DNA from 3 places in the Gilliamella sp. Nev3-1 genome. Region 2 is predicted to be linked to each of the others. Evidence: riboswitches for the same ligand, from Rfam matches in the RefSeq annotation. Region 2 holds a riboswitch; each other region holds the start of a gene.

Region 1 (10,764 bases), on a different contig from region 2:
AAGTAACAGCATTAACATCACCTACCGTTAATGATGTTACGACAACAGAAGAAACTAACAGTTTGATTTCAAATGGGCAAAGTGGCGCAGTTGTTAATGGATCTCAAACTGAAAGTTCTGATAATACAGATGATAGTTTAAGCTCAATAGATAATCTAAATTCTGAGGTTAAGGGACACTCTAATACTATTACAACACAAAATAGAAGAACTAACGCTAGTATTTCTAATAATATAAATATTTCACAATCAACTAATACTAAGAAAAATAATAATGATCATGATAAGAAAACAGTTAATCGTAAAGAAGAAAAAGCTGATTTAGGAAAAAAAATTAAAATAAGTAATGATCATTATGTTATTCAGCTAAGTGCATCCAAATCAGTTGAGGGGTTGAAAAAATTTATTAAACAAAACAATATAACTAATTACCATATATATAAAACTGAATATAGTTCAGGAACGTGGTTTATTTTAGTAAAAGGTGATTATTCATCAGCTAATGAAGCACGTAAAGCTATTAAATCTTTACCATCAGCACTCTTAAAAGATAAACCATGGGTTAAATCGGGTGCGGTTGTTAATAAAGAAAAAATAGAAAAATAATAAGTAATATCGTTTATTTATCCAATCAACGACAAATAGGAGTATCCGTTGAAGAAGCAACGAGCCTTTTTAAAATGGGCTGGAGGAAAGTATGAGCTTGTGGACACAATCAAACGGTATCTTCCAGAAGGCGATCTATTGATTGAGCCTTTTGTCGGAGCTGGTTCTGTGTTTTTAAATACAAACTACGAAAACTATATTTTAGCGGATATCAATCAAGACTTAATTTCACTATATACCTTGTTACAATCAACTCCAGATCAATTTATTCGTGATCTCAGATTGCTTTTTACTACTCAAAATAATCAACCTGATGCGTTTTATCAGCTTAGAGATGTATTTAATCATAGTAAAGATCGATATTTTAGATCATTATTATTTGTTTATTTAAACCGACATTGTTATAACGGCCTATGTCGTTATAACAATAGTGGATTATTTAATGTGCCATTTGGGCGTTATAAAACCATTTATTTTCCTGAAAAAGAACTTTATTTTTTTGCAGAAAAAGCACAAAAAGCGAAATTTATTTGCGCACCTTATCATGAGGTCATGAAGAAGGCAGAAAGAAATTCGGTTATTTATTGTGATCCGCCCTACATACCCCCAAATCAATCAGTAGGGTTTACAGCTTATTATTCAAATATTTTTGGATTTGAAGAACATAAAAACTTGTCGAAATTGGCTGAAACTATAGCATATAAAAAGAATATACCCGTGCTAGTATCTAATCATTATACTGATTACACAATGACTCTTTATAGCAAAGCAAGCGAGCTTTATCGCGCAGAAATGCGTCGTTCAATTAGCTGTGCAGGTGAGGGTCGTAAAAAAATTGATGAGATTTTAGCTCTCTATAAAAAGTCATAATCAGGCTTGAATATAAAATGGGTTATCATGAGGTAGGTTATGAAAAAATTTATTATTGCTCCATCAATATTGTCAGCTGATTTTGCGCGCCTTGGTGAAGATGCGCAAAAGGTCATTGACGCCGGAGCCGATGTTATCCATTTTGATGTTATGGATAACCATTTTGTACCTAATCTAACAATGGGGGCGATGTTTTGTAAAGCACTGCGAGATTATGGCATTAGCGTACCTATTGATGTGCATTTGATGGTATCCCCTGTTGAAGAGCTAATAGCCTCATTTGCTAAAGCTGGTGCTACTAATATCTCTATTCATCCAGAAGCGACGATTCATTTAGATCGCTCATTACAATTAATTAAAGATCATGGTTGCACGGCAGGTATTGTATTAAATCCAGCCACTCCGCTGGATTATTTAGATTATGTCATGGACAAAATTGATATTATTTTGTTGATGAGCGTTAATCCTGGCTTTGGGGGGCAATCTTTTATTCCCGCAACCTTGAAAAAATTACACCAAGTTAAACAACGTATAATTGCATCAGGATTAAATATTCGTTTAGAAATTGACGGTGGGGTAAAAGTAGAAAATATTGCTGAAATAGCTAAAGCAGGTGCAGATATGTTTGTTGCTGGCTCCGCCATATTTAGCCAGCCTGATTATAAAACCGTCATTGATGCCATGCGTAAAGAGTTAGCAGGAGTGATACATGAATAAACTAAAAGATATTCAAGCAATCGCATTTGATTTAGATGGTACATTGGTTGATAGTGTGCCGGGACTGGCACTGGCTACACAAAATATGTTGGCAGAGTTGAATTTACCAACGATCAGCAATGAGCAGATCAAAAATTTCGTTGGTAATGGCATTGATATCATGCTAGAACGCGTTTTTAAAGCCATTACTATTGAGCCATCAAAAGAACAATTTGCCAAAGCCAAGATATTATTTAACCAACATTATGATAAAGTTATTGATGTCGAAACTAGGCTGTTTCCGAATGTTAAAGAAACTTTAAAAGTGCTTTATGATAATCATTATCCACTTGCATTAGTGACCAATAAGCCAGCCCAATTTTTACCTGCATTACTAGCGTCACTAGGCATAAAAGAGTTCTTTTCGCTAGTACTTGGCGGTGGCGATGTGATCAAATTAAAACCACACCCAGCTCCTTTGTATCAAGTAATGGCGAAATTTGGATTGTTTAGCGATCAGTTACTTTTTGTTGGTGATTCGAAAAACGATATCACTGCTGCGCAAAATGCTAACTGCCCAACTGTTGCCTTAAGCTATGGCTATAACTATGGCGTTTCAATTGCTACTAGTAATCCCGATTTTTTATTTGACGATTTTAAAGATATATTAACAATTCTACCTCAGCCAAAAGCTGATGCAAAAAAATAATGAGTATAAATTAGGAAGAAATTATGAGTAAACCGATTGTATTTAGTGGCGCTCAGCCATCAGGGGAACTAACACTTGGCAACTACTTAGGTGCTTTAAAAAATTGGGTGTCTTTGCAAAACGAATATGATTGCGTTTATTGTATTGTTAATCAGCATGCAATTACCGTACGTCAAGATCCAAACAAATTACGTAAAGCCACATTAGATACACTAGCCCTTTATTTAGCTTGTGGTATTGATCCGCAAAAAAGCACTATTTTTGTACAATCGCATGTGCCTGCACATGCAGAGTTAGGCTGGGCTTTAAATTGCTACACCTATTTTGGTGAGCTTAGCCGTATGACGCAATTTAAAGATAAGTCATCACGCCATTCAGAGAATATCAATGCAGGGCTATTTGATTATCCTGTACTTATGGCTGCTGATATTTTACTCTATCAAGCAAACTTAGTTCCTGTTGGTGATGATCAAAAACAGCATCTTGAATTATCGCGTGATATTGCTATGCGTTTTAATGCGCTTTATGGTGATATTTTTACTGTTCCCGAGCCGTTCATTGCCAGGGTTGGTGCGCGCGTTATGTCATTGCAAGAGCCGACTAAGAAAATGTCCAAATCAGATGAAAACCGTAATAATGTGATTGGTTTACTCGAAAATCCAAAAGATATTGAGAAGAAAATCAAACGTGCAATGACTGATTCTGATGAGCCACCAGTAGTACGCTATGATGTTAAAAATAAAGTTGGTGTTTCAAATCTACTTGATATTTTAACTGGTGTGACAGGTAAGCCTATTGCCGAGCTTGAAAAAGAGTTTGAAGGTAAAATGTATGGTCACCTCAAAACAGAAGTTGCAACGCAAGTCATTGATATGTTAACTACCTTGCAAGCTAAATATCATGAGTATCGTGACGATGAACATTATCTATTTTCAATCATGCAAGATGGAGCTGAAAAAGCACGTTCAAAAGCCGAGCCAACGTTGAAAAAAGTCTATGATGCAATCGGGTTTGTATAATTGCAAAATCAATAACAGATTGCGACTAAAAAATGAATGATATGCAATGGCTTTAATATACTAAGTAAATGGATAATGGTTAAAGCCATCTAAATATATAGGCTAGTTATGAAGATTATTATTCTTGGTGCAGGACAAACAGGTAGTGCACTTGCGGAATATCTTGTTACCGAAAAACAAAACGATATTACTGTGGTGGATGAAGATCATGATAGATTGCAATCGCTACAAGAGCGTTTTGATTTACAGGTAATTTGTGGAAAATCATCCTATCCTCAGGTATTAGAAAGTGCTGGCGCTGAATCGGCCGATATGCTTGTTGCTGTAACTAACTCTGATGAAGTCAATATGATGGCCTGCCAAATTGGTCATGTCTTATTTAGTATTCCACAAAAAGTGGCTCGCATTAGAGCGCCTGAATATAATGATGAAAATTATCCTTTTTTCAATAAAGACTGTATTAATATCGATCATATCATTGCCCCAGAAAATCTTATCACCAATCATATAAGTCAATTAGTTCAATACCCTGGCTCATTGCAATTTGCTTCTTTTTATGATAACCGAGTGTGTCTAGTGGCGGTAACGGCTTATTATGGCGGTGCTTTAGTTGGCAGTGAATTATCCGAGCTCAAAGAACATTTACCTCATGTTGAAGCGCGAGTGGTTGCTATTTATCGTAAAAACCGCTTTATTCGTCCGCTTGGCTCAACCTTGGTTGAAGCGGGAGATATGGTGTATTTTATTACGCCACCAGTTAATATCAAAGCTGTAACCAGCGAACTACAACGATTAGAAAAACCTTATAAGCGAATCATTATTAGTGGTGGTGGTAGTGTTGCTGTCGCTTTAGCAAAGCGTTTGGAAAATGATTACCAAGTCAAGTTAATTGAACGCAATGCTGAGCGAGCCGAACTCATTGCCGAGCAACTGGTTAATACCACAGTGTTGCATGGTGAGTCATCTGATCAAGAATTACTTTCACAAGAGCAAGTTGAGCTTACCGATCTTTTTATTGCAGTCACAGGTGACGATGAATCCAATATCATGTCATCTATGCTTGCCAAAAGAATGGGCGCAAAAAAAGTGATCGTACTAATTCAACGCCAAGCCTACCTTGAATTGATTAATGATAGTGTGATTGATATCGCAATATCGCCACAACATGCCACCATTTCAGAACTATTAAGTCATGTAAGACAAACTGGTATGGTTAAAGTCGTTTCGCTAAGGCAAGGCGAATCTGAAATTATCGAAGTGGTTGCCAAAGGCAATAATGATACATCAAAACTGGTGGGCAAAAATATTAATGGCTTAAAACTGCCTTCAGGTGCAACAATTGGAGCTGTTGTTCGTGGTGAAGATGTGATTATTATTAATACTGATTTGATGATAGAAGATAATGATCATCTAATCATCTTTTTGCCAGACAGAAAGGCAATAACAGATATTGAAAAGTTATTACAATAGTTTGTTAAAAACTGATAGTCAGTTCATAATGGATGAACAAATTTTGACTCGGGGTGTTTTTTGTTTTGACAAAAAACTGAGATTTTACCCGTTGAACCTGATCTGGGTTATGCCAGCGTAGGGAAGTCTAAGCCATCTTAGCTTTAATTTGGCAAATTCTTCCCAATATTTTAGTTCTAAAATAACAGGGAATAAATATGTTAGAAAACAAACCATTTCAATTAGTACAAGCAACTCCTTTTATCTATCATGTAAAACAACAAAACCCATTAGTGCATTGTATTACAAATGATGTGGTGCAAAATTTTACCGCAAATGTGTTACTCGCTATTGGTGCATCACCAGCAATGGTTATTGCCAAGCAAGAGGTGGAGTCATTTATCACCATTGCGGATAGTTTATTGATTAATATTGGCACCATTCACAGTAGCACAGCCAAAAGTATGTTGTTAGCAACAATCCAAGCTTTGCAAACACAAACTCCATGGGTGCTTGATCCTGTCGCTGTGGGGGGGGCGCTTAATTATCGAACTGAAATTGTATGTCAATTACTATCATTAAAGCCAACAGTCATACGCGGTAATGCATCAGAAATATTAGTACTAAATGGTGAAAATGGATCATCGAAAGGACCTGATGGTCAAAACTCAACGACATCTGCTGTACATGCAGCCAAAGCACTTGCACAAAAATATCAAACGATTGTTGCAATGACGGGGGATATTGATTATATCACTAATGGCAACATCTTATATAGCATCACTGGTGGCGATATTGCTTTAACAAAAGTAACAGGAACAGGCTGTGCACTATCTGCTATGGTAGCTGCTTTTATTGCCAATTCATCAGATCCTTTATCAGCTACCGCCTCAGCTTGTTTTATGATGAAAAAAGCAGGTCAACTTGCCAATAAACAGCAAGGATTAGGTACCTTTGCGGTATCACTACTAGATCAACTATCTCTGTTTAATTCATTGCATCAATAAGGAACAAGATGAAAAAGCAATTAGATTTAACTCTTTATTTAGTCCTTGATCCATTATTATGTGGTGGTATTAGTGGCATGGTAAATACCACAAAAATTGCTGTTTCTAATGGGGCAACTGCAGTACAGTTAAGATCTGAACATAAGTTTAGCGGTAAAGATTGGTATTATGCCGCATTAGCATTGAAAGAAGCGCTGAATGAAACACCCGTACCACTGTTTATTAATGATCATGTCGATATTGCTTTAGCGGTTGACGCCGATGGTGTACATATTGGACAAAGTGATCTTCCTGTTGATGTTACTCGTCAATTAATTGGTAGAGATAAATGGTTAGGGTTTTCGATCGCTAATCGACGTCAACTTGATAGCGTTCCATGGCATAAGGTCGATTATATTGGTATTGGTCCTATCTTTCCAACCGCAACGAAAAAAGATGCAGCAGTAGCACTGGGAACCGAACAATTAATTGAACTAATAGAACTAAAGCAATGTCCTGCTGTAGCTATTGGCGGTATTGATGAAAATAATGTGACTAACGTTATTCAAACAGGTATCGACGGCGTTGCTGTGGTTTCAGCTATTTGTGGTAAACAAGATATTGAGCAAGCGACGTTATCGCTCATTACTCAAATCAGGAAGGCTAAATAGGGCATACATTATGACAACAATTGCATTAACCATTGCTGGGTCAGATCCCAGCGGTGGCGCAGGAATTCAAGCCGATTTAAAAACTTTTTCGGCACTCGGGGCTTATGGCATGTCAGTTATCACTGCATTAACGGCACAAAGCACACGAGGGGTTGATGCGGTATTAGCCATTACCCCTGAATTTGTTGCAGCTCAATTCAATACGCTATATCAAGATATTCAAATTAATAGTGTAAAAATGGGAATGCTAATGAATAAAGAGATAGTCATAGCAGTTCACCATCTTCTTATCACAAATGCTATTCCTGCTATCGTCTTAGATACTGTAATGATAGCTAAAGGAGGACATCCCCTGCTCAAATCTGATGCCATAACTGCTATTCGTGAGTTATTATTACCCTTAGCAACCATTGTTACTCCTAATATTCCTGAAGCAGCAGCACTACTTGATTGTGGTGAGGCCAAAAACGAAGATGATATGCAAAAGCAAGGGGATGAATTACTCAAATTGGGTTGCAAAGCGGTTTTAATGAAAGGCGGGCATTTGTCAGGTAGTCAAAGCCCTGATTATTTGATAACCCAAGATAATGTAATAAGAATAACTTCTCCACGAATTCAAACTAAAAATACTCACGGAACAGGTTGCACACTATCTGCAGCAATTGCCGCATTATTACCCAAATATAATTTAGTAGAAGCTGTAATGCAGGCTAAAAATTATTTGCAAGGAGCCATTAGCCATGCTGATAATTTAAATATTGGTAACGGAATTGGCCCAACACACCATTTTTACCGTTGGTGGTGACAGCACAATAAATAGTCTAAAAGGGATTTAAGTTGTCAGCTATTACATATAACAACAAATCCCATATTTCAACTAATGCAAATCTTTTGCTTCACTTGTGCTACAGGTAAGTGTTCCTTTTTTTCCTTGTTCATCTTCAAAATAATCAGCCCAACAACTTTTCATTGATAAATCAATTTTTTTTATTAGCTCAATTCTACTGCCATTATAAGAGCAACTAACATAATAAGGTTCAACATCAGCTTTAAAATCGACTTCCCATATTAACTCATGTTTCTTACCTTCAACCCATCCTTTTGCTGGTTTTAAACTGACCTTTCTAGAAGGCTTACCGTGATAAACAATCATGCTACTAAACGATATAGTTAAACTATTTATATCATCAGAAACCTCCCACCCATTAGGCCTGTTTTCAACTTCTTCTTTAGCCTTGATGTTTTGTGGGCAATCAATTTGATAGGCATTAACAAAAAAACTGCACCAAACCAAGCCATAATAGCTAGAGTAACACTCAATATTTTCCTTTTCATATTATCTATCCTTCTAACAATTACCTATTAATAAAAAGATAAAAGTATTCTAAGATTTCAAAAAATCATGCTAATATCTTAAATAAAAACAATTATAATTATTTATAAGTCATTAAGCTATTTTCACCATGTTATCTAAATTAAACGAGTTTTTTATTATTTCTGTTTTGGAGTAAGTTTTTAGCAAGATAGCATAACGGAGATATCGCCAAAAAAGCTCTATACCATAAAATAAGACTCATCACTATCATACAAAACTCAAACTAAAAATATCCACGATACGGATTGCACACACTTTACCAAAATTGCAGTATTATTTCCCCAATGTAGCAATCTAGAAGAAGCCATAAAACATTTGCAAGGGGGCAATTAATTTAACCATTGGCAAACGTATTGAGCCTACACATTATTTTTATCAATGATGGTAATAAATAAATGATTAGCATTAAGTTGATTTAAGACGTTTTATATAATTCTATGAAAAGTATTATTAGAACATTAATGTAACTATCCCCTAAAATAGTACAGCAAAAAAGTAGAAAATTCTCTATGATACAAGTAAAGGGGATTTAATTATGAAAAAAATGACTGAACATCAAATCATCGCTATTTTAAAAGAAGCTGAAGCGGGTATTCCCGTTAAAGAACTGTGCCGTAAATATGGCATGGGTAATTCAACTTTCTATAAATGGCGAGAAAAATACAGCGGAATGGAAACGTCGGATATCAAACGCTTAAAGGAGCTGGAGGCTGAAAACCGCAAGCTTAAACAGATGTTTGCCGAACTGAGCTTAAGATCCCAGCTTCAGGAAGAAATCATAAAAAAGCTTTAGTGCCAACAGGGGCACGTAAAACGTGGGCACAGCAACTACAACAAAATCATTCAGTTACTATTGCTATGAGTTGTGCCATTGTTGGTTTAAGCCGTTGTGCTTACTATTATCAAGCTAAGTTACAGGATGATTCGGTGATTGTTTCGGTGTTGAATGCTATCACAGACCGGCATTTACGCTGGGGCTTTCCTAAATGTTTTAATCGTATCAGAAAGCTCGGCTATCAATGGAATCATAAACGGGTATATCGGGTGTATTGTGAATTAAAGCTTAATCTCAGGGTAAAGCGTAAAAAACGCATTCCTCCACGATGCTCAGAAAGATTATTAGTCCCCAATAAACAAAGTGACTGTTGGTCAATGGATTTTATGAGTGGCAGTAGCCGTAATCAACGTCGCTTTAGGACATTCAATGTCATCGATGACTTTAATCGTGAGGCATTAGGTATTGATATTGCAGTAAGCTTACCGGCAGGGAGAGTTACCCGTTACTTAGATAAACTGGCCGAATATCATGGGTATCCATTAAAAATACGGGTCGATAATGGGCCAGAATTTACAGGAAAAACCTTTATAAACTGGGCTAAATCACATGATATAGCCATTGATTATATCCAGCCCGGTAGCCCTTATCAAAATGGTTATATTGAACGATTTAATCGTACCTATCGTACTGAAGTGCTCGATTTATATCTTTTTAACAACTTAGCGCAAGCAAGGAGAATAACCGAAGAATGGTTAACGATTTATAACACCGAAAGACCGCATGAGGCATTAAATAACATGACACCGCTCGAATATAAAATATTAAAACAGGCAGCTTAATTTTCTACGTGAGTTGTGTACTAAGTTTGGGGTATTTACATACAGTTTCTATTTCACCACAAGCTTCATCATCGTGCTTTTTCTTTTCTAATGCAGCTATTTGGCTATCATTGAGTTCAATACCTTCCTGAGCCGCTTTTTCTTCTAAAGCATGTAAGCATTTTTTGAAATTCTCAAGATTATGTCTTAACCAAACAGAGCACACGCCACTTCCTGAAATAAAAACACCTTGCTTACGAAGCTCATTGCTTGTTCTATGCTGACCATGAGCAGGATAGTCAATAGCATAACGAATAATGGCTTGTTCCGTTGGGTCATCAACGCGATTTTTGAGATTTAGTGTCCGTCTACTCTTTAATATTAAAGAGTCTAAACTAGCTTCTTCAACGAGTTCTTTATAACGATAAAACGCATCTCTTGATACTCCCATCACTTTACAAGCTCTAGACACGTTCTGAAGTTCTTCAGTTAAATTTAATAAGCCTACTTTATGTTTTATGATTTGATTGTTAGTATGAAGCATGAACGTTACCTCTTGTTGTTTTGATTGTAGATTTGACACCTAATATCAAAACTGGTAATGCTCTCTTTTTCAAGCCCTTTGTCCGATTAAGTCGGAACTAATACACTACATAATATGGTTACTCTATTTTTTCATGAAATCCTTTGCCATAAAAAACTAAACTACTGTTACCTCTTGGTACTGAGTAATGAAATTGCTGGCGTATAGTTTTATTCTGCTGATGTAAATTATTTTCATATTCAGC
Region 2 (10,764 bases):
ACAATCATCACATTGTAGGTTTTCTTTCACTCTTGCACTGGGTTTGATAATGTCAACATTAAACACTTTAGATGAACCATATACATCATCTAAATCAACAGTAAAGCCATGGCTTTGTAAAAAACTGAGGTAGCCTCTTTTTTTGCGCTCACGAACAAAAATACCGCTACCTTGCACTTGATAAATAACGCCTTGTCGTTCCAGACAATTGAGCGCTTTAATAATTGTGCTACGACTCACCTGATACTGATTAATCAACCCTTCAATATTAGCAAGTTGAGTACCTTTAGCTAATTGTTGCTGATAGATCGTCTGTTTAATTTTTTTGGCAACATCTTGATATTTAATCATTGATATATCTTTTTATTGAATAAGCAATTTAACTATTATTTTATACAGGTTAGGTTAACTTTTAAATTAAATGATGTAAAAAGTCGATCTAGATCACAAACAATATAATTGTTAATTAACAATTTTGAAATTGCCTATAAAATAATCTTACTGAATTGCTTTTAAGGAGTTTATGGATGTCATCAAAAATTAGAGATTATAACAAGCTAGCTGTTGATATTTTAAATGAGTTAGGTGGTGAGAAAAATATTGTTACCGTTTCTCGCTGTGCAACACGCCTTCGCCTTGTTACCCAACATACACCAGATCACGCAAAAGAAAACATTGCTAAATTACCAGGCGTGATTACCGTTGTTGAAAAAGGCGGTCAAATCCAAGTGGTTATTGGTACGCATGTTGATAAAGTCTATAACGCTTTTACTCAACTCGTTAATACTGATAACAAAATTGAAGTAGAAAATGATAGCAACATATTAAATCGCATCATTGCAACAATGTCGGCTGTATTTGCCCCGTTTGTCTATATTTTAGCCGCATCAGGAATTTTGCAAGGTATCTTGATTTTACTTAAATTGGTCTGCCCTGAGCTAGAAAAGACTGGAACTTTTGAGGTGTTCAATTTCATCTCTTGGGCGCCTTTTGTCTTTTTGCCAATTTTTATTGCCATTACCGCTTCACAGCATTTCCGTTGTAACTTATATATCGCCGTTGCTTGCTGTGCAGCACTGCTATCGCCGACATGGACTGAGTTTGCAAAACTAATAAGCGAGGGGCAAGAAATTGATCTATTTGGCATTGCACTATCGAAAACCACTTATGCCTCAACCGTTTTACCACCACTCTTTTTAGTTTGGTTACTCTCTTATTTAGAGCGCTTCTTAGAACCTCGCCTGCACAGTATTATAAAACCGGTGCTATTACCATTATTTAGTCTTGTCATTATGGTACCTTTAACATTACTTATTGTTGGTCCATTAACTGCCAATGGTGCACAATATATTGCTGATGGTTATAACTGGTTTGTTAATTTAGCTCCATCGTTTGCTGGTGGAATTATTGGTGCAGTTTGGCAAGTGTTTGTTATTTTTGGCGTGCACTGGGGGATCACACCGGTTATCGTTGAAAACTTTAAACAATATGGTCAAGACTCTTTCCAAGCATTTCAAACCATCGCCGTTATTGGTCAAGTCGGGGCAGCATTTGGTTTTTATTTAAAAACAAAAACTCAAGAGATGAAAGGCATTTCATTATCCGCTTTTATTACTGGCTTATTTGGGATAACCGAACCAGCTATTTATGGCGTTAACTTACGTTTTAAAAAGCCATTTATTTATGGCTGTATTTCGGCTGCTTGTGGTGGTATTGTGGCTGGTTTCTTTTCTCCTCACTACTTTGCTTATGCTGGTTTGCCTGGCCCTTTAACTATCGTCAATGCAATTAGCCCAAACAGCCCTAGCTCATTTATTGGTGTTGCAGTTGGGTCACTTATTGCTTTGGTGGGACCTGTCGTTTTAATTCAAATCTTTGGTACTGGTGAAACGAAACAAGATGAGTCTGTTATTGAAAATGATACGCCTAAAGTCTTGCTTGACGAGCTGGATATCACAAGCCCAATGACAGGACATGCTTTACCCCTAAGTGAAGTACCTGATCCTGCTTTTTCACAAAAATTAATGGGCGAAGGGATTGCGATTGAACCGACTGATAATCACGTCTATGCGCCTTTTGATGCCGAGGTAACTGCGGTATTTGAAAATTCTAAACATGCCATTGGTTTAACATTAGATAACGGCGTTGAGTTACTAATTCATGTGGGGATTGATACGGTTAATTTGACCAATAACGAGTTTGCATATCACGTTGAATTACACCAAAAAGTAAAAAAAGGTGATTTACTCATCAGCTTCAATCCTGAGGCAATTAAGCAAGCTGGCTACCCGTTAATCACCCCAATTATTATTGTTAATACCGATCAATACCAATTCATTTCATTAACGGATAAAACAGAAGTAACAGTTGATGATATCATATTTAAAATTAAGCAATAACAAGGAATCAAAAATGACTAAAAAACCATTTTTATGGGGCGGCGCTTTAGCCGCTCACCAATTTGAAGGTGGCTGGAACGAAGGCGGTAAAGGACCCAGCGTGGTTGATGTTATGACCGCTGGTGCTCATGGCGTTGCAAGACAAATCACCCAAGATATTGAACCCGATAAGTTTTACCCAAACCATACGGCCATTGATTTTTATCATCATTATAAAGATGATATCAAACTCTTTGCTGAATTAGGTCTTAAATGTTTACGCACGTCAATTGCTTGGACACGCATTTTTCCAAAAGGTGATGAGCTTGAGCCAAACGAAGAAGGCCTGCGCTTTTATGATAATGTTTTTGATGAACTCATTGCTCATGGCATAGAGCCTGTTATCACGCTATCACATTTTGAAATGCCATTACATATAGCTCGCCATTATGGTGGTTTTAGAAACCGTAAAACAGTGGAATTTTTTGAACGTTTTGCCACTGCGTGTTTTGAGCGTTATAAAAATAAAGTCAAATACTGGATGACATTTAACGAAATTAATAATCAAATGGATACCAGTAATCCTATCTTCTTTTGGACGAATTCGGGCGTCCAAGTTAAACCGGGCGAAAATCCGCAAGAAGTTCTGTACCAAGTTGCTCACTATGAACTATTAGCCAGTGCCAAAGCGGTGATTGCTGGTAAAAAAATCAATCCAGATTTTCAAATTGGTTGTATGGTGTCACATGTGCCAATTTATCCATATTCTTGTAACCCTGAAGATATGATGGCATCAGAAATCGCTATGCATCAACGCTTCTTCTTCCCTGATGTTCACGTTCGTGGCTATTACCCTGCATATGCATTAAAAGAGTTCGAACGTGAAGGCTATAAACTTGATATTACACAAGAAGATCTTGCTTATTTAAAACAAGGTACAGTTGATTACATTGGTTTTAGTTACTACATGTCAACGGTTGTAAAAGCAGATGCCAAAAATGACAATCGCGATAACATTGTTAACGGAGCGCTACCTAATGCGGTTGAAAATCCTTATATTAAAAGCAGTGACTGGGGTTGGCCTATTGATCCTGAAGGATTACGTTATACCTTAAACCGTTTATATGATCGTTATCAGTTACCATTATTTATTGTCGAAAATGGATTTGGTGCCATTGATGAGCTAGAAAATGGTAACCAAGTGCATGACAAACCACGCATTGAATACCTAGGTGCTCATATCAAAGCGATGCAAACCGCCATGGATTATGATGGTGTTGATGTGATGGGCTATACCGCTTGGGGGATTATTGATGTGGTGTCATTTACCACTGGTGAAATGAAAAAACGCTATGGTGTAATTTATGTTGACCGTGATAATGAAGGCAACGGTAGCATGAAGCGTTATAAAAAAGATTCTTTTGAATGGTATAAAAAAGTTATTAGCACCAATGGTGCAAGTTTAAAGTGATAATTATCCATTAATTGATAAATGATTATGAGGATGAATACAGGCTTTGCCTGCATCCTCTTTTTTTATAAGAAAAAAGCTTAAAATGGAAAAATGAGCTGTTTTTCAACTTGTGGATCGATTAACGTGACATGAAAACCAATTAACCGAACGCCACGCCCGTTACGACGTTCTAACCAAACTTTATGGGCTTGTTTAATTAAATCGGCCTTATCTAGTTTTGACCATACATGCTCTTGAGTGGTAAGTTGAAAATCATCGAACTTAAATTTGACACCCTGCCGAGCGATCGATAAATCAGAACGCACTTTACTTAATCGTTTTTCAAGCTCTTCAAATAATGAATCAAACTGTAATAAACACGCTTCCCAATGATGAATATCATCAACTAAAGTGCGCTCGACACCAACCGATTTGCGTTGCCTGTCATTACATACTTCTCTCTCATCAATACCTTGGCATCGTTCATACAAGACTCGCCCAAATTTGCCAAAATGGTTAAATAATTTAGTCACATCATAATTGACTATATCTTGGCAGGTAAATAATCCCAAATCAGCTAATTTTTTTTCAGTCACTTTTCCCACACCAGGAATTTTTTTTAAAGGGAGCTGTTCAATAAAGCCATCAACTTCATCAGGTGTTATCACATATTGACCATTAGGTTTATTCATGTCAGAAGCGATTTTGGCAAGAAACTTCAGTGGAGCAACACCAGCCGATGCGGTTAACTCAAGTTCCTTAAAAATAGCTTGGCGGATATCTTGCGCAATCAAAGTTGCCGAGCCGTGACATAGTTTACAATCAGTCACATCAAGATAAGCTTCGTCAAGTGATAGCGCCTCAATCGCTTGGGTATACCGCTTAAATATTTGGTGGATCTGGTTTGATACTTCTTTATATACCGCATGCCTACCGGGTATAATTTTAAGATTGGGGCACAGTTTTATAGCTTGTGCCATTGACATTGCACTGTGCACACCATATTGGCGTGCTAAATAATTGGCAGTAGCCACCACACCGCGCTTACGAGGATCGCCCCCCACCGCAATAGGCACATTACGATAACGGGGATTATCTCTCATTTCAACAGCGGCATAAAAACAATCCATATCAACATGAATAATTTTTCGCATAAACGGTATTACGGCAAATAAAATATAACTGTATAAATATACAATATCACACCTTAAGTGGCAGTGTAAACACCGACGATAGCTACTTTTCTAATTTATCAAAATCAATTAACCCTTTTTTATCATAAGGATCACCAACCCAACGGATCGATTCATGGAAAATTTCCGATTAACTAAAATTTTTTCAGTAACATATAAGCTATCACTTAATCCAGTAAAAACTAATCATGTGTGAATTACGTTTTATGTGCTAAATTTTCGATTGACATAGTTTGATAATGGTTTGTATACGTTGATATTCACGCTAGCAATAACCAAAGCAGAAAACACAGTTCAAGTCAGTGTTTTCTCGTTTCTTACTAATATATTCTGGGATAGTATTTGATAAACATCTTCGTCGTGATCATAAATAAAAATATATAGCGGTAAAGCACAAACAAATAAGTGAAAAATAAGCTATCAGAGCTAAGTACTAACCAACTAAACTTATGGCATGTATGTCCATTTTGCATAAATAATTAATTAATGTTGTTAATAATTAAGGTAATTTAATCTAAATAGATTAATTAAACCTTAAGCGTTGACCAACAAAATAGAGATAGTGCAATTTATAAACATCTAATTAATAAATTTGTAATTAATCAATTAATCGTAATTTTTTAACTCAATAAAATCACAATTCACTTAATATTGAATAATAAAATAGGCAGGTAAAAGTGTTATTTCCAAGCTTCAACCCTTTTTAAGAATAATTAAAACCCAACATTTTTGCAATTTCGTTATGTTTAGATTGTGCAAGCTGTGTTGGTAAATCGTTAAAAACAATGTTGCCATTATCAACCACCAAACAACGTGAAAAATAATTAAGTGAATCATCAAGATAGTGTGATACCATCATTAAAGTTAAATTGAAATCATCACAAATTTGATCGACTAACGCCAACATTTCAAAACGCAGAGCTTGATCGAGCGCTGAAAATGGTTCATCTAACAATAAAACAGGGCGATGCTGAATTAAACAACGCGCTAATGCCACACGTTGCCGTTGCCCGCCTGAAAGCTGATTAGGATAACGATTGTTAAAACCTGCTAAACTAACCTTAACTAGTATATCTTCTATTGTTTGCCGTTCAGATGCATTCAGTTTTAAACAAGGTTTTATACCTAAACCAATATTTTGCTCAACGGTTAAATGGTTAAATAAATTGTTACGTTGAAATAAAATCGAAACGGGGCGTTTGCCTGGCAAGGTGCGAGTCATATTTTGATGATTAAGTAAAATTTGCCCCGAGTTTGGTAAAACAAATCCAGCAATCAAATTTAACAAGGTACTTTTACCAGCACCACTGCGTCCAATAATGACGACTTTTTCTTTTGCTGCAATTTTGATATTAAAATGCATTTTAAAATTATCGTAATGATAATTAATTTGATTTAGTTCGATCATAATCCATCACAACCAATAAACTAAAAGATAATATTAACAATAATGCGGCCGTTACGGCACTTTCTTTATAATGATAACTTGATATTTGTTCATACAAATAATACGGTAATGTGGTCACTGATTTCCCACCAAATAAAGCAATAATACCAAAATCACCCAATGATAATATTGCAGACAGAGCAAAACTCTGGATAATTAATCTTTTTAGTGCTTTATATTCAATCAAATAAAAGTGAAAAAAGCCATTAATATTAAGTGATTGACTTAATTGCCAATAGCGCGATACAACATCAAACATAGGTACAGCAAGATTTTTCAATATAAAAGGCAATGCCATTAAACCATTACATAGCATAATTAAAAGGCAAACAACGATAAAACTATGCGCAAAGGGAAATAATAATAAAAATAGACCTGATGAAAATACCATGCTGGGAATAATTAAAATTAGCGATCCAACTAACATTAATTGGTTGCTCCACTGTATTTTGTGATTAATTAACAAACGGCTATTAGTATAAAGTAATAACAATGCTAGCAACATGGCAATAGTAGCTGAGCCAAAAGCAATTAATAATGAAAACATAACTGCCTGTTGAAAAGACGCAGTTAAAAATGACCATTGAAAAAAATATCCCCCTCCAATGAGTAGGGTCATAATCGGTAGCAAAATAAATAACCCACCAGTAACAATAATAATCATATATAAAAAGGCTAAATGATTTGAAACAGGCAAACGGTAACTTTGCCTAACATAGCATGTATTAGGTTTTTGATGGTGGTTATTATTATGAGTAAATTTTTGCATCAAGCAAATAAAACAAACACAACAAATAAACTGTAAACAAGCTAAAAGCACAGCCTGAGCTAAATCTAAATCACGAATAGATTGATAAATGGCGACTTCAAATGTTGTATATTTTGGTCCACCTCCTAGCGCTAATACGATCGCAAAGCTAGAAAAACACAGCATAAAAATAAGCGCAGCCATCGGGAACAGTTGCCGACGCAGTAATGGCCACTCAATCAATTTAAAGTAAGTAAAACTTGAAAAGTTTAATTGTGCAGCTAGCTGTTTGTGTTCAACTGGTGCACTATTTAACGTTCGATAGAATAGACAGCAAGCATACGGAAAATTTAAAAATACATGTGCAAGTAAAATGCCTGTTAACCCATAAATCGATGTCATAAAAGGCACCCCAAAATAACCGAAAACAGTCGCTAATAAGCCCTGTTTACCATAAACCGACAACAACCCAGTGACTACAACAAGTGTCGGTAAAATAAAGGTAATTGGCATAATGCGCAATAATAATCTTTTACCTAAAAAATCAATCATCGACAAAGCTTTAGCCATGATAATTGCCAATAATACAGATAATAAAGTCGATAATGTTGCTTGAAATAAAGTTATCCAAATAACATGTAATAAATACTCATCAAAATAGACGACTAAATTATTAAATTTAATCGCAGTCAAACAAAGCGCAAAGAGTGCTGCGCCTAATATCATTAAGATCAGGCTAGCAGCGCTAATTCCTGGGAGTAATATTCTTAACTTCGACATTAGGTAAAATAAAACTACTTGCTAATGGCAGACTGCCATTCTCGTACCCACGTTTTTTGATTATGTTCAACTTGCTTTGCATCAAACTCAAGCGCTTTATTTATAGGCTTAACTTGCTTAAAAGCTTCAGGTAACGATGTATTAATAATAGGGTACATGGTATTTTTCTCAGCAAATTGACGTTGCACATCGGGGGTCAATAAATATTGCAAAAAAGCCCGTGCTAATTCGGGTTGCTGACTATATTTAGTAATACCAGCAACTTCAACTTGACGATAATGCCCTTCATCAAAAATAGCCGCAGCATAACGATAATCATTATCATTCATAATATGAGCAACAGGTGAAGTGCTATAGCTAAGCACAAAATCAGCTTCACCCTTTAAAAATAGCCCATAAGCTTCACTCCAGCCCTTAGTTACTGTCACGGTGTTTTTAGCTATTTTTTGCCATGCTGATGAGGCATCATCACCATAAATATTCTTTATCCAAAATAATAAACCTAACCCCGGAGTGCTGGTTCTAGGATCTTGATAGATAATCTTCCAGTTGGCTTTATTATCAACTAATTCATGCATAGAGCGTGGTGGATTGCTGATTTTTTGTTGATTATAAATAAAAGCAAAATAGCCAAAATCATAAGGCACAAAATCATCATCCCACCAGTTGGTATTTAAATTATCGGGTTTATTGATTTGGTGAGGAATAACAATATTGGCTTGTTTAGCCTGTTCTAAAAGATTATTGTCTAATCCCAAAACAACATCGGCATTGGTCTTATCGCCCTCAAGACGCATTCGATTTAAAATCGATACGCCATCGCCTAATGTAACAATCTCAACTTCGCAACCACACTGCGCTTCAAATCCCTTTTCAATTTCCCGCCCTGGCCCCCACTCAGAAATAAAAGAGTTGTAGCTATACACAATCAAGGTAGGTTTTATGTTGGTAGCATTTGCAATATTTGCCATAAAAAGTGCAGATAATACCAAAGATAATAACAATTTTTTACAAAACATTTTGCCTCCAAAATAGCAAATAAAAGACAAAAGGTTTGAGTAGGTATAATAACTCAAATCCCTCCGCTGGCATGATCCAGTTCAGGTTCGACGGGTTACGCTAATCTAACGCTAACATTCTCAGCCCCACTGGGCACCCCGTTGAGAACATTGACTAGTGTAGTGTTTAGGATTATGTTTGTAAACAACCAAGCAAATAAAGCATTGTGAGCGAAACAACAAGAAATTAAAATAACCATTGATTTTATTGTTTTTTTTTATGATTTTGCTTTAAAACAAAAAAGACACTTACTACGCTGAATGCTCGAAAACGAATCGATATCAATTTTTCATCAGCTTATCCATAACGTAACAAGCTACGGTGGTGTTAACACTTTCTAACTCTGAATAAATAATAATAACCTTTGGCTTTTATAAAATGTGAATGCGCTATCAATAAAAAAACAGTCAGAAAAAGGATTGATTTTATTGATGTTTAAATAATACTTTTACGCCAGCATTAAAAACATATGCTGACTGTACAAACGCACTTAACGTTAGCTCGCTTGGCGACTTAAACTAACTAACGTTGAGCATTATGCGTTAACAGCTTTACCTTTTATTTATGTCAAGTTGCATATTCTTTTATATAAGAATTAAGAAGTCAGTATTAAGGGTGAACGCACATACCATAATTGATACTAGAAACAAAATTTGAATTTGGATTTTTTACTTTACCATAGCCCGAGTCTACGAAGAAATCGCTATCGCTAGTCCAGTAGAGGTCGTTCTTGAAGCCGGCATTACTAAGCAAAGACCCCCACTCGGTTATAAAGCCAGCATCAACATGACGTAATAACGTATTATAATCTGATGATTGGGGTAAGGCACCATCTATTCCATTTCTACAAGGAAAATCGTCGCGAGGGCGAGGGTTGGGACGACACTTCGCATTGGTCAGATCTTCTACTTTTGGCATACGATAATTTATCGCACTACACCATGCGGTTTGCTCTGATTGGTTACCTTCTCTACCACCACGGTGGACAAACCAGTGCTTCAACACAAAACCATATTTTACAATCTCTTCATTATGTCTATTTCTACCCACTAATTCAAATGTTTGTGGTAAACTTGGCTTAGAGACTGGAACTGGATTATCAGAATTTATCTGAGTATCATCGGCAAATGGACCGTTTAAAGTGACGCGTACAAATACTTTTGCTTCTAACTGTGGTTCACAGGGAATCACACTCACACTCGAACAAGCTTCATGAACCCAAGAATCATTCGCTGTTATTTTGGTTACAGTGGCAGTAATTCCTTCGTGTGTAATGGGTGTATTCCATATCAAATCATTGGCATCGCCACCTAGGACTAAATCAAAATACAACCCATTAGCCCCTGTGGTAGGAAAATTAGAGGCATATGATTGGGTGTTGTAAAATCCTTTATTGTAGACAAATCCTGGCGCGGTGGGTGTAGGACCGAACCCATCGGAATTATTAGTAAATGAATAAGGGGAAAGATGAGGGGAAGCAAACATGATAAAGGGGGCTGGTGGCAGCATGATTGCATCACTGCGATTATTATCACGAGGTAATGCATATAAATGCCATGAATATAGCAAAAATAGTAATAGCGACAACGCCTGTAACGGTTTTTTAGCAAGTTGTGATAATAATTTAAGAGATGACCCCGAAGGGATAAATGAACTAAAGCGACAAACTCGACCAACAGCGTTAATCGAACGATTTAAGACATAGG
Region 3 (10,764 bases), on a different contig from region 2:
CGATACCTGTTTGAATAACGTTAGTCACATTATTTTCATCAATACCGCCAATAGCTACAGCAGGACATTGCTTTAGTTCTATTAGTTCAATTAATTGTTCGGTTCCCAGTGCTACTGCTGCATCTTTTTTCGTTGCGGTTGGAAAGATAGGACCAATACCAATATAATCGACCTTATGCCATGGAACGCTATCAAGTTGACGTCGATTAGCGATCGAAAACCCTAACCATTTATCTCTACCAATTAATTGACGAGTAACATCAACAGGAAGATCACTTTGTCCAATATGTACACCATCGGCGTCAACCGCTAAAGCAATATCGACATGATCATTAATAAACAGTGGTACGGGTGTTTCATTCAGCGCTTCTTTCAATGCTAATGCGGCATAATACCAATCTTTACCGCTAAACTTATGTTCAGATCTTAACTGTACTGCAGTTGCCCCATTAGAAACAGCAATTTTTGTGGTATTTACCATGCCACTAATACCACCACATAATAATGGATCAAGGACTAAATAAAGAGTTAAATCTAATTGCTTTTTCATCTTGTTCCTTATTGATGCAATGAATTAAACAGAGATAGTTGATCTAGTAGTGATACCGCAAAGGTACCTAATCCTTGCTGTTTATTGGCAAGTTGACCTGCTTTTTTCATCATAAAACAAGCTGAGGCGGTAGCTGATAAAGGATCTGATGAATTGGCAATAAAAGCAGCTACCATAGCAGATAGTGCACAGCCTGTTCCTGTTACTTTTGTTAAAGCAATATCGCCACCAGTGATGCTATATAAGATGTTGCCATTAGTGATATAATCAATATCCCCCGTCATTGCAACAATCGTTTGATATTTTTGTGCAAGTGCTTTGGCTGCATGTACAGCAGATGTCGTTGAGTTTTGACCATCAGGTCCTTTCGATGATCCATTTTCACCATTTAGTACTAATATTTCTGATGCATTACCGCGTATGACTGTTGGCTTTAATGATAGTAATTGACATACAATTTCAGTTCGATAATTAAGCGCCCCCCCCACAGCGACAGGATCAAGCACCCATGGAGTTTGTGTTTGCAAAGCTTGGATTGTTGCTAACAACATACTTTTGGCTGTGCTACTGTGAATGGTGCCAATATTAATCAATAAACTATCCGCAATGGTGATAAATGACTCCACCTCTTGCTTGGCAATAACCATTGCTGGTGATGCACCAATAGCGAGTAACACATTTGCGGTAAAATTTTGCACCACATCATTTGTAATACAATGCACTAATGGGTTTTGTTGTTTTACATGATAGATAAAAGGAGTTGCTTGTACTAATTGAAATGGTTTGTTTTCTAACATATTTATTCCCTGTTATTTTAGAACTAAAATATTGGGAAGAATTTGCCAAATTAAAGCTAAGATGGCTTAGACTTCCCTACGCTGGCATAACCCAGATCAGGTTCAACGGGTAAAATCTCAGTTTTTTGTCAAAACAAAAAACACCCCGAGTCAAAATTTGTTCATCCATTATGAACTGACTATCAGTTTTTAACAAACTATTGTAATAACTTTTCAATATCTGTTATTGCCTTTCTGTCTGGCAAAAAGATGATTAGATGATCATTATCTTCTATCATCAAATCAGTATTAATAATAATCACATCTTCACCACGAACAACAGCTCCAATTGTTGCACCTGAAGGCAGTTTTAAGCCATTAATATTTTTGCCCACCAGTTTTGATGTATCATTATTGCCTTTGGCAACCACTTCGATAATTTCAGATTCGCCTTGCCTTAGCGAAACGACTTTAACCATACCAGTTTGTCTTACATGACTTAATAGTTCTGAAATGGTGGCATGTTGTGGCGATATTGCGATATCAATCACACTATCATTAATCAATTCAAGGTAGGCTTGGCGTTGAATTAGTACGATCACTTTTTTTGCGCCCATTCTTTTGGCAAGCATAGATGACATGATATTGGATTCATCGTCACCTGTGACTGCAATAAAAAGATCGGTAAGCTCAACTTGCTCTTGTGAAAGTAATTCTTGATCAGATGACTCACCATGCAACACTGTGGTATTAACCAGTTGCTCGGCAATGAGTTCGGCTCGCTCAGCATTGCGTTCAATTAACTTGACTTGGTAATCATTTTCCAAACGCTTTGCTAAAGCGACAGCAACACTACCACCACCACTAATAATGATTCGCTTATAAGGTTTTTCTAATCGTTGTAGTTCGCTGGTTACAGCTTTGATATTAACTGGTGGCGTAATAAAATACACCATATCTCCCGCTTCAACCAAGGTTGAGCCAAGCGGACGAATAAAGCGGTTTTTACGATAAATAGCAACCACTCGCGCTTCAACATGAGGTAAATGTTCTTTGAGCTCGGATAATTCACTGCCAACTAAAGCACCGCCATAATAAGCCGTTACCGCCACTAGACACACTCGGTTATCATAAAAAGAAGCAAATTGCAATGAGCCAGGGTATTGAACTAATTGACTTATATGATTGGTGATAAGATTTTCTGGGGCAATGATATGATCGATATTAATACAGTCTTTATTGAAAAAAGGATAATTTTCATCATTATATTCAGGCGCTCTAATGCGAGCCACTTTTTGTGGAATACTAAATAAGACATGACCAATTTGGCAGGCCATCATATTGACTTCATCAGAGTTAGTTACAGCAACAAGCATATCGGCCGATTCAGCGCCAGCACTTTCTAATACCTGAGGATAGGATGATTTTCCACAAATTACCTGTAAATCAAAACGCTCTTGTAGCGATTGCAATCTATCATGATCTTCATCCACCACAGTAATATCGTTTTGTTTTTCGGTAACAAGATATTCCGCAAGTGCACTACCTGTTTGTCCTGCACCAAGAATAATAATCTTCATAACTAGCCTATATATTTAGATGGCTTTAACCATTATCCATTTACTTAGTATATTAAAGCCATTGCATATCATTCATTTTTTAGTCGCAATCTGTTATTGATTTTGCAATTATACAAACCCGATTGCATCATAGACTTTTTTCAACGTTGGCTCGGCTTTTGAACGTGCTTTTTCAGCTCCATCTTGCATGATTGAAAATAGATAATGTTCATCGTCACGATACTCATGATATTTAGCTTGCAAGGTAGTTAACATATCAATGACTTGCGTTGCAACTTCTGTTTTGAGGTGACCATACATTTTACCTTCAAACTCTTTTTCAAGCTCGGCAATAGGCTTACCTGTCACACCAGTTAAAATATCAAGTAGATTTGAAACACCAACTTTATTTTTAACATCATAGCGTACTACTGGTGGCTCATCAGAATCAGTCATTGCACGTTTGATTTTCTTCTCAATATCTTTTGGATTTTCGAGTAAACCAATCACATTATTACGGTTTTCATCTGATTTGGACATTTTCTTAGTCGGCTCTTGCAATGACATAACGCGCGCACCAACCCTGGCAATGAACGGCTCGGGAACAGTAAAAATATCACCATAAAGCGCATTAAAACGCATAGCAATATCACGCGATAATTCAAGATGCTGTTTTTGATCATCACCAACAGGAACTAAGTTTGCTTGATAGAGTAAAATATCAGCAGCCATAAGTACAGGATAATCAAATAGCCCTGCATTGATATTCTCTGAATGGCGTGATGACTTATCTTTAAATTGCGTCATACGGCTAAGCTCACCAAAATAGGTGTAGCAATTTAAAGCCCAGCCTAACTCTGCATGTGCAGGCACATGCGATTGTACAAAAATAGTGCTTTTTTGCGGATCAATACCACAAGCTAAATAAAGGGCTAGTGTATCTAATGTGGCTTTACGTAATTTGTTTGGATCTTGACGTACGGTAATTGCATGCTGATTAACAATACAATAAACGCAATCATATTCGTTTTGCAAAGACACCCAATTTTTTAAAGCACCTAAGTAGTTGCCAAGTGTTAGTTCCCCTGATGGCTGAGCGCCACTAAATACAATCGGTTTACTCATAATTTCTTCCTAATTTATACTCATTATTTTTTTGCATCAGCTTTTGGCTGAGGTAGAATTGTTAATATATCTTTAAAATCGTCAAATAAAAAATCGGGATTACTAGTAGCAATTGAAACGCCATAGTTATAGCCATAGCTTAAGGCAACAGTTGGGCAGTTAGCATTTTGCGCAGCAGTGATATCGTTTTTCGAATCACCAACAAAAAGTAACTGATCGCTAAACAATCCAAATTTCGCCATTACTTGATACAAAGGAGCTGGGTGTGGTTTTAATTTGATCACATCGCCACCGCCAAGTACTAGCGAAAAGAACTCTTTTATGCCTAGTGACGCTAGTAATGCAGGTAAAAATTGGGCTGGCTTATTGGTCACTAATGCAAGTGGATAATGATTATCATAAAGCACTTTTAAAGTTTCTTTAACATTCGGAAACAGCCTAGTTTCGACATCAATAACTTTATCATAATGTTGGTTAAATAATATCTTGGCTTTGGCAAATTGTTCTTTTGATGGCTCAATAGTAATGGCTTTAAAAACGCGTTCTAGCATGATATCAATGCCATTACCAACGAAATTTTTGATCTGCTCATTGCTGATCGTTGGTAAATTCAACTCTGCCAACATATTTTGTGTAGCCAGTGCCAGTCCCGGCACACTATCAACCAATGTACCATCTAAATCAAATGCGATTGCTTGAATATCTTTTAGTTTATTCATGTATCACTCCTGCTAACTCTTTACGCATGGCATCAATGACGGTTTTATAATCAGGCTGGCTAAATATGGCGGAGCCAGCAACAAACATATCTGCACCTGCTTTAGCTATTTCAGCAATATTTTCTACTTTTACCCCACCGTCAATTTCTAAACGAATATTTAATCCTGATGCAATTATACGTTGTTTAACTTGGTGTAATTTTTTCAAGGTTGCGGGAATAAAAGATTGCCCCCCAAAGCCAGGATTAACGCTCATCAACAAAATAATATCAATTTTGTCCATGACATAATCTAAATAATCCAGCGGAGTGGCTGGATTTAATACAATACCTGCCGTGCAACCATGATCTTTAATTAATTGTAATGAGCGATCTAAATGAATCGTCGCTTCTGGATGAATAGAGATATTAGTAGCACCAGCTTTAGCAAATGAGGCTATTAGCTCTTCAACAGGGGATACCATCAAATGCACATCAATAGGTACGCTAATGCCATAATCTCGCAGTGCTTTACAAAACATCGCCCCCATTGTTAGATTAGGTACAAAATGGTTATCCATAACATCAAAATGGATAACATCGGCTCCGGCGTCAATGACCTTTTGCGCATCTTCACCAAGGCGCGCAAAATCAGCTGACAATATTGATGGAGCAATAATAAATTTTTTCATAACCTACCTCATGATAACCCATTTTATATTCAAGCCTGATTATGACTTTTTATAGAGAGCTAAAATCTCATCAATTTTTTTACGACCCTCACCTGCACAGCTAATTGAACGACGCATTTCTGCGCGATAAAGCTCGCTTGCTTTGCTATAAAGAGTCATTGTGTAATCAGTATAATGATTAGATACTAGCACGGGTATATTCTTTTTATATGCTATAGTTTCAGCCAATTTCGACAAGTTTTTATGTTCTTCAAATCCAAAAATATTTGAATAATAAGCTGTAAACCCTACTGATTGATTTGGGGGTATGTAGGGCGGATCACAATAAATAACCGAATTTCTTTCTGCCTTCTTCATGACCTCATGATAAGGTGCGCAAATAAATTTCGCTTTTTGTGCTTTTTCTGCAAAAAAATAAAGTTCTTTTTCAGGAAAATAAATGGTTTTATAACGCCCAAATGGCACATTAAATAATCCACTATTGTTATAACGACATAGGCCGTTATAACAATGTCGGTTTAAATAAACAAATAATAATGATCTAAAATATCGATCTTTACTATGATTAAATACATCTCTAAGCTGATAAAACGCATCAGGTTGATTATTTTGAGTAGTAAAAAGCAATCTGAGATCACGAATAAATTGATCTGGAGTTGATTGTAACAAGGTATATAGTGAAATTAAGTCTTGATTGATATCCGCTAAAATATAGTTTTCGTAGTTTGTATTTAAAAACACAGAACCAGCTCCGACAAAAGGCTCAATCAATAGATCGCCTTCTGGAAGATACCGTTTGATTGTGTCCACAAGCTCATACTTTCCTCCAGCCCATTTTAAAAAGGCTCGTTGCTTCTTCAACGGATACTCCTATTTGTCGTTGATTGGATAAATAAACGATATTACTTATTATTTTTCTATTTTTTCTTTATTAACAACCGCACCCGATTTAACCCATGGTTTATCTTTTAAGAGTGCTGATGGTAAAGATTTAATAGCTTTACGTGCTTCATTAGCTGATGAATAATCACCTTTTACTAAAATAAACCACGTTCCTGAACTATATTCAGTTTTATATATATGGTAATTAGTTATATTGTTTTGTTTAATAAATTTTTTCAACCCCTCAACTGATTTGGATGCACTTAGCTGAATAACATAATGATCATTACTTATTTTAATTTTTTTTCCTAAATCAGCTTTTTCTTCTTTACGATTAACTGTTTTCTTATCATGATCATTATTATTTTTCTTAGTATTAGTTGATTGTGAAATATTTATATTATTAGAAATACTAGCGTTAGTTCTTCTATTTTGTGTTGTAATAGTATTAGAGTGTCCCTTAACCTCAGAATTTAGATTATCTATTGAGCTTAAACTATCATCTGTATTATCAGAACTTTCAGTTTGAGATCCATTAACAACTGCGCCACTTTGCCCATTTGAAATCAAACTGTTAGTTTCTTCTGTTGTCGTAACATCATTAACGGTAGGTGATGTTAATGCTGTTACTTCATTTTTGCGAGAAGAGTAAAAAATAATCAAGCCAAGCAATAATAGAAAAATAATGGCTACCGAACCGAAGATAACTAATTTTTTCTTTGGAAAATTTTGAAGAAGGTTTAGCAACTTTAATGAAGGCGTAGAGTCCTTACTCGGTTGCTCTAAAATATAACGGTCATCTTTATCTACACGCATACTTACTCCTTAACCTATAAAAAGGTTTATTACTTCATTAATAGCTATTACATCCAAAATAAGTTGCTTAAATCTGTTCTATTTTATCAATAATATAACTGGCAACACCTTTGGCACTTTGTTCATCAGTTTTAATGGTAATATCGGCAATTTCTTTGTAAAGAGGTTCACGTTCACCTGCAAGTTCTTCATAAAGCTCACGAGGTGTGTTACCACCTTGCAGTAATGGACGGCGTTTATCTTTTTGTGTTCTTGCCATTTGCTTTTCAATGGTTGTTTCAAGATAAACAACAATTCCACGTGCTGACAATCGGTTGCGTGTCTCTTTTGATAAGACAGAACCACCACCAGTTGCCAGAACTACGCCTTGTTTTTCAGTCAATTCGTTAATGACTTTTTCTTCTCTGGCACGGAATCCCTCTTCTCCTTCTAGGTCAAAAATCCATGCAATATCGGCTCCAGTACGTTTCTCAATCTCTTGATCTGAGTCAAAAAAATCCATGCCTAACTGTTGCGCAATTTGTCGGCCTATTGTGCTTTTTCCTGCCCCCATAGGGCCAATTAGAAAGATATTTCGCTTTTCTGCCATTGTAGTTTCATCATCTATTAATTTTGGTTAAAATATACAACACAACATCAATTTTAGTTGATTAAAAATCATACAAAATTCAATTGTGTAACTTTTCCTTTGATCTCCGTCTAACGACAAAAATTTAGGTCGGTAATTATCTCAATAGATAGCACCTTTTGGCAATAGGTATTTATTAATAGTTTTAGCTAATACCAGCTTGATGCAAATCATGAATATTTAAAGCACCGACTAATTCACCCTCATTGTTAACGACTGGTGCAGCGGTAATATTGTGATCATTAAAGGATTTTAATGCTTCAACCGCTTTCCAATTATCAGGGATAAGGTATCCTGGGCTGGTCATAACATCCAAAATACTATCTTGTAATGTACCATTTTTCAATAATAACCGACGTAAATCGCCATCGGTAAATACTCCAATTATTTTATTATTATTCTGACAGATTGCAACTAAACCTACACCTGTTCGACTTAATTCTAGCATAGCATCAAGAACCGTTGCTGTTTGTGGAACTTTAGGTATTCGATCGCCTGTTCGCATCACATCTCTGACATGATTAAGTAATTTAGCACCTAAACTACCTGCTGGGTGGGAGCGAGCAAAATCTTCTTCTCTAAAGCCTCGAGCTCGCATTACAGCAATCGCTAGCGCATCACCCATCAATAATGTGTTGGTTGAACTTGATGTTGGCGCTAATCCCATTGGGCATGCTTCTTTTTCTATCGAGATATTTAAAATAGCTTGAGCTGATTTAGCCAATGGCGAATCAACTCCGCCCGTAATTGCAATTACGGGTACATTCATTGTAGCGAGGATCGGCAGAATAATATTAAATTCTTTTGCCCGTCCGGAATAAGAAATTAAAATAGCCACATCATTGGCTGTTACCATGCCTAAATCGCCATGCAATGCTTCCGAAGGATGCATAAAAAAAGCGGGGCTGCCCGTGCTTGCTAACGATGCAGCAATTTTTTTCCCAATATGTCCTGATTTCCCAATACCTGAAACAACAACCTTACCTTTGGTGGTTAAGATAAGTTGGCATGCATTAATAAAATCTTTGCCAAGCCGATTAGGTAACTTTTCCGCTTCTTGTAACTCTAGTTCAAGAACTTCTCGACCATATTGTAATAATTTATCCATTTTCAATTAGCCTGTCGAATAAAAAAATCAGTGTCCAGTGAATGTATAATCGGTAAATAAAAGTAATCGATTATAAAAGCTAAACTATTATCAGTTTAACAATTAACGATCGAATATTCAAAAAAAGAAAGTCTTTTTATCAAAACTTTTCAGGTAAACAGGTGCTTGAAAGTAAATATGAGTTCACAACATTAGAGTAACTTAAAGTCCGAAAGCAACTTTTACGCCTAATGTAGTTAAAATGGTACCTAATAATTTATCGAAAATAGTTTGAATTTTAAAATAACGCCGTTGTATTGTTTGATTTTGAAAAACAAACACCACAAAAGGCCACCAAAAAAAGGCTTCAATCCAAATGATAAATGCAATGATAAGTTTACCAATCGTTGATGATTCAGCATCAAGCATTTGCGTAAAAATTGCTAGAAAAAATAACGTTGCTTTAGGGTTAAGTAAATTACATAAAAAACCTTGCGTAAAAGCCAATTTTGTTGAAATTAGCTGCTTAATTGGTTGTTTGCCAACTAAGCAAGTGGTCGCATTAGAGGCAAATAATGCTTTAAAGCCAAGCCATATAAGGAAAGCGGCACTGGCATAGCATAGCGTGTTATAGAGCAATGGAATGGTGCCAATCAACACCGCAAGACCAGCAACGCAATAGCTCATATGAATCAAAATAGCAGTGATCACATCTAAACAAGTAAATAATGCTGTTTTTCGGCGATAATTTAAACTGTTTTTAACACTAAAAAGAAATCAGGTCCAGACGGAATCATCCCCAAAAAACAGGTCGAGCCAACTAAAAGCAATGTATCCAACTCCATTTTCGGTACCTATTTAAATACCTGTGCTGAATTATTGATCGTTGCGATATTGGCTTTATTTTTTTCAATAAACTGTTTTTTATCAAAATTAGGGGCAGATAAATAGTCAGTTAGAAATTTGCCATTACTTGCAACTTGTGCCCCATTTAAAATTAAACGAGGCAAATCAATTTGGTAAATGGTTTGATCGGGTGTTTTTTGTAGATCTTGTATACTTGCGTTAGTTAATAGATAAAGCTTGCGCTCTTTTTGTGAAAGGCGATTAATGGTTGGCGTGCCAGATCCCATCATTAAATGATCTGGGAAAATATAAAATACAGTGTTTTCTAATACCCCTTCATCTTTTAATTGTTGAATAAATAACCCTAAATTATGATCTAATGAAGCAGCAACAAAAGACATATTATCTGGTTTGGGTGAAATAATTGATTTCATTCTTTCGTCATCAAAACCATTTGGAGCATGAGTTGAAACGGTTGATACAAATAAGGCAAATGGTTGGTTATTTTGACGCATTTGCGTAATCTGTTTTTGCGCAACATCAAAAATATCTTTGTCATATAATCCAAATGGTGCTGTTGGGTATTGCCCAACGTAATTTTTTTCCGAAATGACTTGCATACCCAAAAGCTCAGCAGTATGCCCAATACCAGCAAAATCAGGACTAGGCATCACATAACGGGTTTGATACCCAGCTTGTTTTAGCACATCACCCAAACTAACTAAGTTTGTTTGGTTTGCACGCATTAATGGGGATGTTGTGTAACCGCCAATTAAAAATGGCATGCCGGTCATATAAGTATACATGGAAGCAGTCGTCCAAGTGCTTCCAGTGCTCATTGGCATATTGGCAAAAAAAGTATAATCTTGGCAAAGATGTCGTAAATTAGGTGTAATATCTTCAAAGTCGAGAAAACCTTGTTCAAACGATTCTAATGATAACACAATAATATTTTTACCTTGTTGGCTAACAAGCTGGTTTTTATTGATGTAATTAGTCATATTGAGTGATTGCAATGCTTGCTCAAATGGTTCGCGCGGAGCACTAGTAACCTGATATATTTCATATAACCGGCTTAATGGTCCATTGTGGTAACTAATTGAAAA

The links. A riboswitch is a leader RNA that binds a small molecule or an ion and turns the genes downstream of it on or off. The one in region 2 is predicted to bind thiamine pyrophosphate.
Region 1: another riboswitch for thiamine pyrophosphate. It lies ahead of thiM (hydroxyethylthiazole kinase); the one in region 2 lies ahead of thiB (thiamine ABC transporter substrate binding subunit).
Region 3: another riboswitch for thiamine pyrophosphate. It lies ahead of thiM (hydroxyethylthiazole kinase); the one in region 2 lies ahead of thiB (thiamine ABC transporter substrate binding subunit).

Annotation. Positions count from the first base shown of each region.
Region 1 is NZ_LZHN01000012.1:4,693-15,456, reverse strand. Features, by position in the region: gene A9G40_RS02925 (SPOR domain-containing protein) at 1-605, shown strand, start outside; gene A9G40_RS02920 (Dam family site-specific DNA-(adenine-N6)-methyltransferase) at 654-1,475, shown strand; gene rpe (ribulose-phosphate 3-epimerase) at 1,515-2,192, shown strand; gene A9G40_RS02910 (phosphoglycolate phosphatase) at 2,185-2,880, shown strand; gene trpS (tryptophan--tRNA ligase) at 2,904-3,899, shown strand; gene trkA (Trk system potassium transporter TrkA) at 4,008-5,369, shown strand; TPP riboswitch at 5,409-5,510, shown strand; gene thiM (hydroxyethylthiazole kinase) at 5,567-6,355, shown strand; gene thiE (thiamine phosphate synthase) at 6,364-7,005, shown strand; gene thiD (bifunctional hydroxymethylpyrimidine kinase/phosphomethylpyrimidine kinase) at 7,016-7,810, shown strand; gene A9G40_RS02880 (STY0301 family protein) at 7,883-8,299, opposite strand; one part of gene A9G40_RS02870 (IS3 family transposase) at 8,916-9,159, shown strand; one part of gene A9G40_RS02870 (IS3 family transposase) at 9,159-9,997, shown strand; partial or broken gene A9G40_RS02865 (helix-turn-helix domain-containing protein) at 10,041-10,520, opposite strand; gene prfH (peptide chain release factor H) at 10,639-10,764, opposite strand, start outside.
Region 2 is NZ_LZHN01000059.1:49,546-60,309, reverse strand. Features, by position in the region: gene A9G40_RS08760 (GntR family transcriptional regulator) at 1-351, opposite strand, end outside; gene A9G40_RS08755 (glucose PTS transporter subunit IIA) at 528-2,399, shown strand; gene A9G40_RS08750 (6-phospho-beta-glucosidase) at 2,413-3,849, shown strand; gene dinB (DNA polymerase IV) at 3,930-4,985, opposite strand; gene thiQ (thiamine ABC transporter ATP-binding protein ThiQ) at 5,728-6,432, opposite strand; gene thiP (thiamine/thiamine pyrophosphate ABC transporter permease) at 6,410-7,999, opposite strand; gene thiB (thiamine ABC transporter substrate binding subunit) at 8,014-9,018, opposite strand; TPP riboswitch at 9,059-9,169, opposite strand; gene A9G40_RS08725 (hypothetical protein) at 9,668-10,764, opposite strand, start outside.
Region 3 is NZ_LZHN01000004.1:2,818-13,581, forward strand. Features, by position in the region: gene thiE (thiamine phosphate synthase) at 1-550, opposite strand, end outside; gene thiM (hydroxyethylthiazole kinase) at 559-1,347, opposite strand; TPP riboswitch at 1,404-1,505, opposite strand; gene trkA (Trk system potassium transporter TrkA) at 1,545-2,906, opposite strand; gene trpS (tryptophan--tRNA ligase) at 3,015-4,010, opposite strand; gene A9G40_RS00730 (phosphoglycolate phosphatase) at 4,034-4,729, opposite strand; gene rpe (ribulose-phosphate 3-epimerase) at 4,722-5,399, opposite strand; gene A9G40_RS00740 (Dam family site-specific DNA-(adenine-N6)-methyltransferase) at 5,439-6,260, opposite strand; gene A9G40_RS00745 (SPOR domain-containing protein) at 6,309-7,097, opposite strand; gene aroK (shikimate kinase AroK) at 7,165-7,686, opposite strand; gene gutQ (arabinose-5-phosphate isomerase GutQ) at 7,871-8,833, opposite strand; partial or broken gene A9G40_RS00760 (LysE family transporter) at 9,035-9,657, opposite strand; gene A9G40_RS00765 (LTA synthase family protein) at 9,667-10,764, opposite strand, start outside.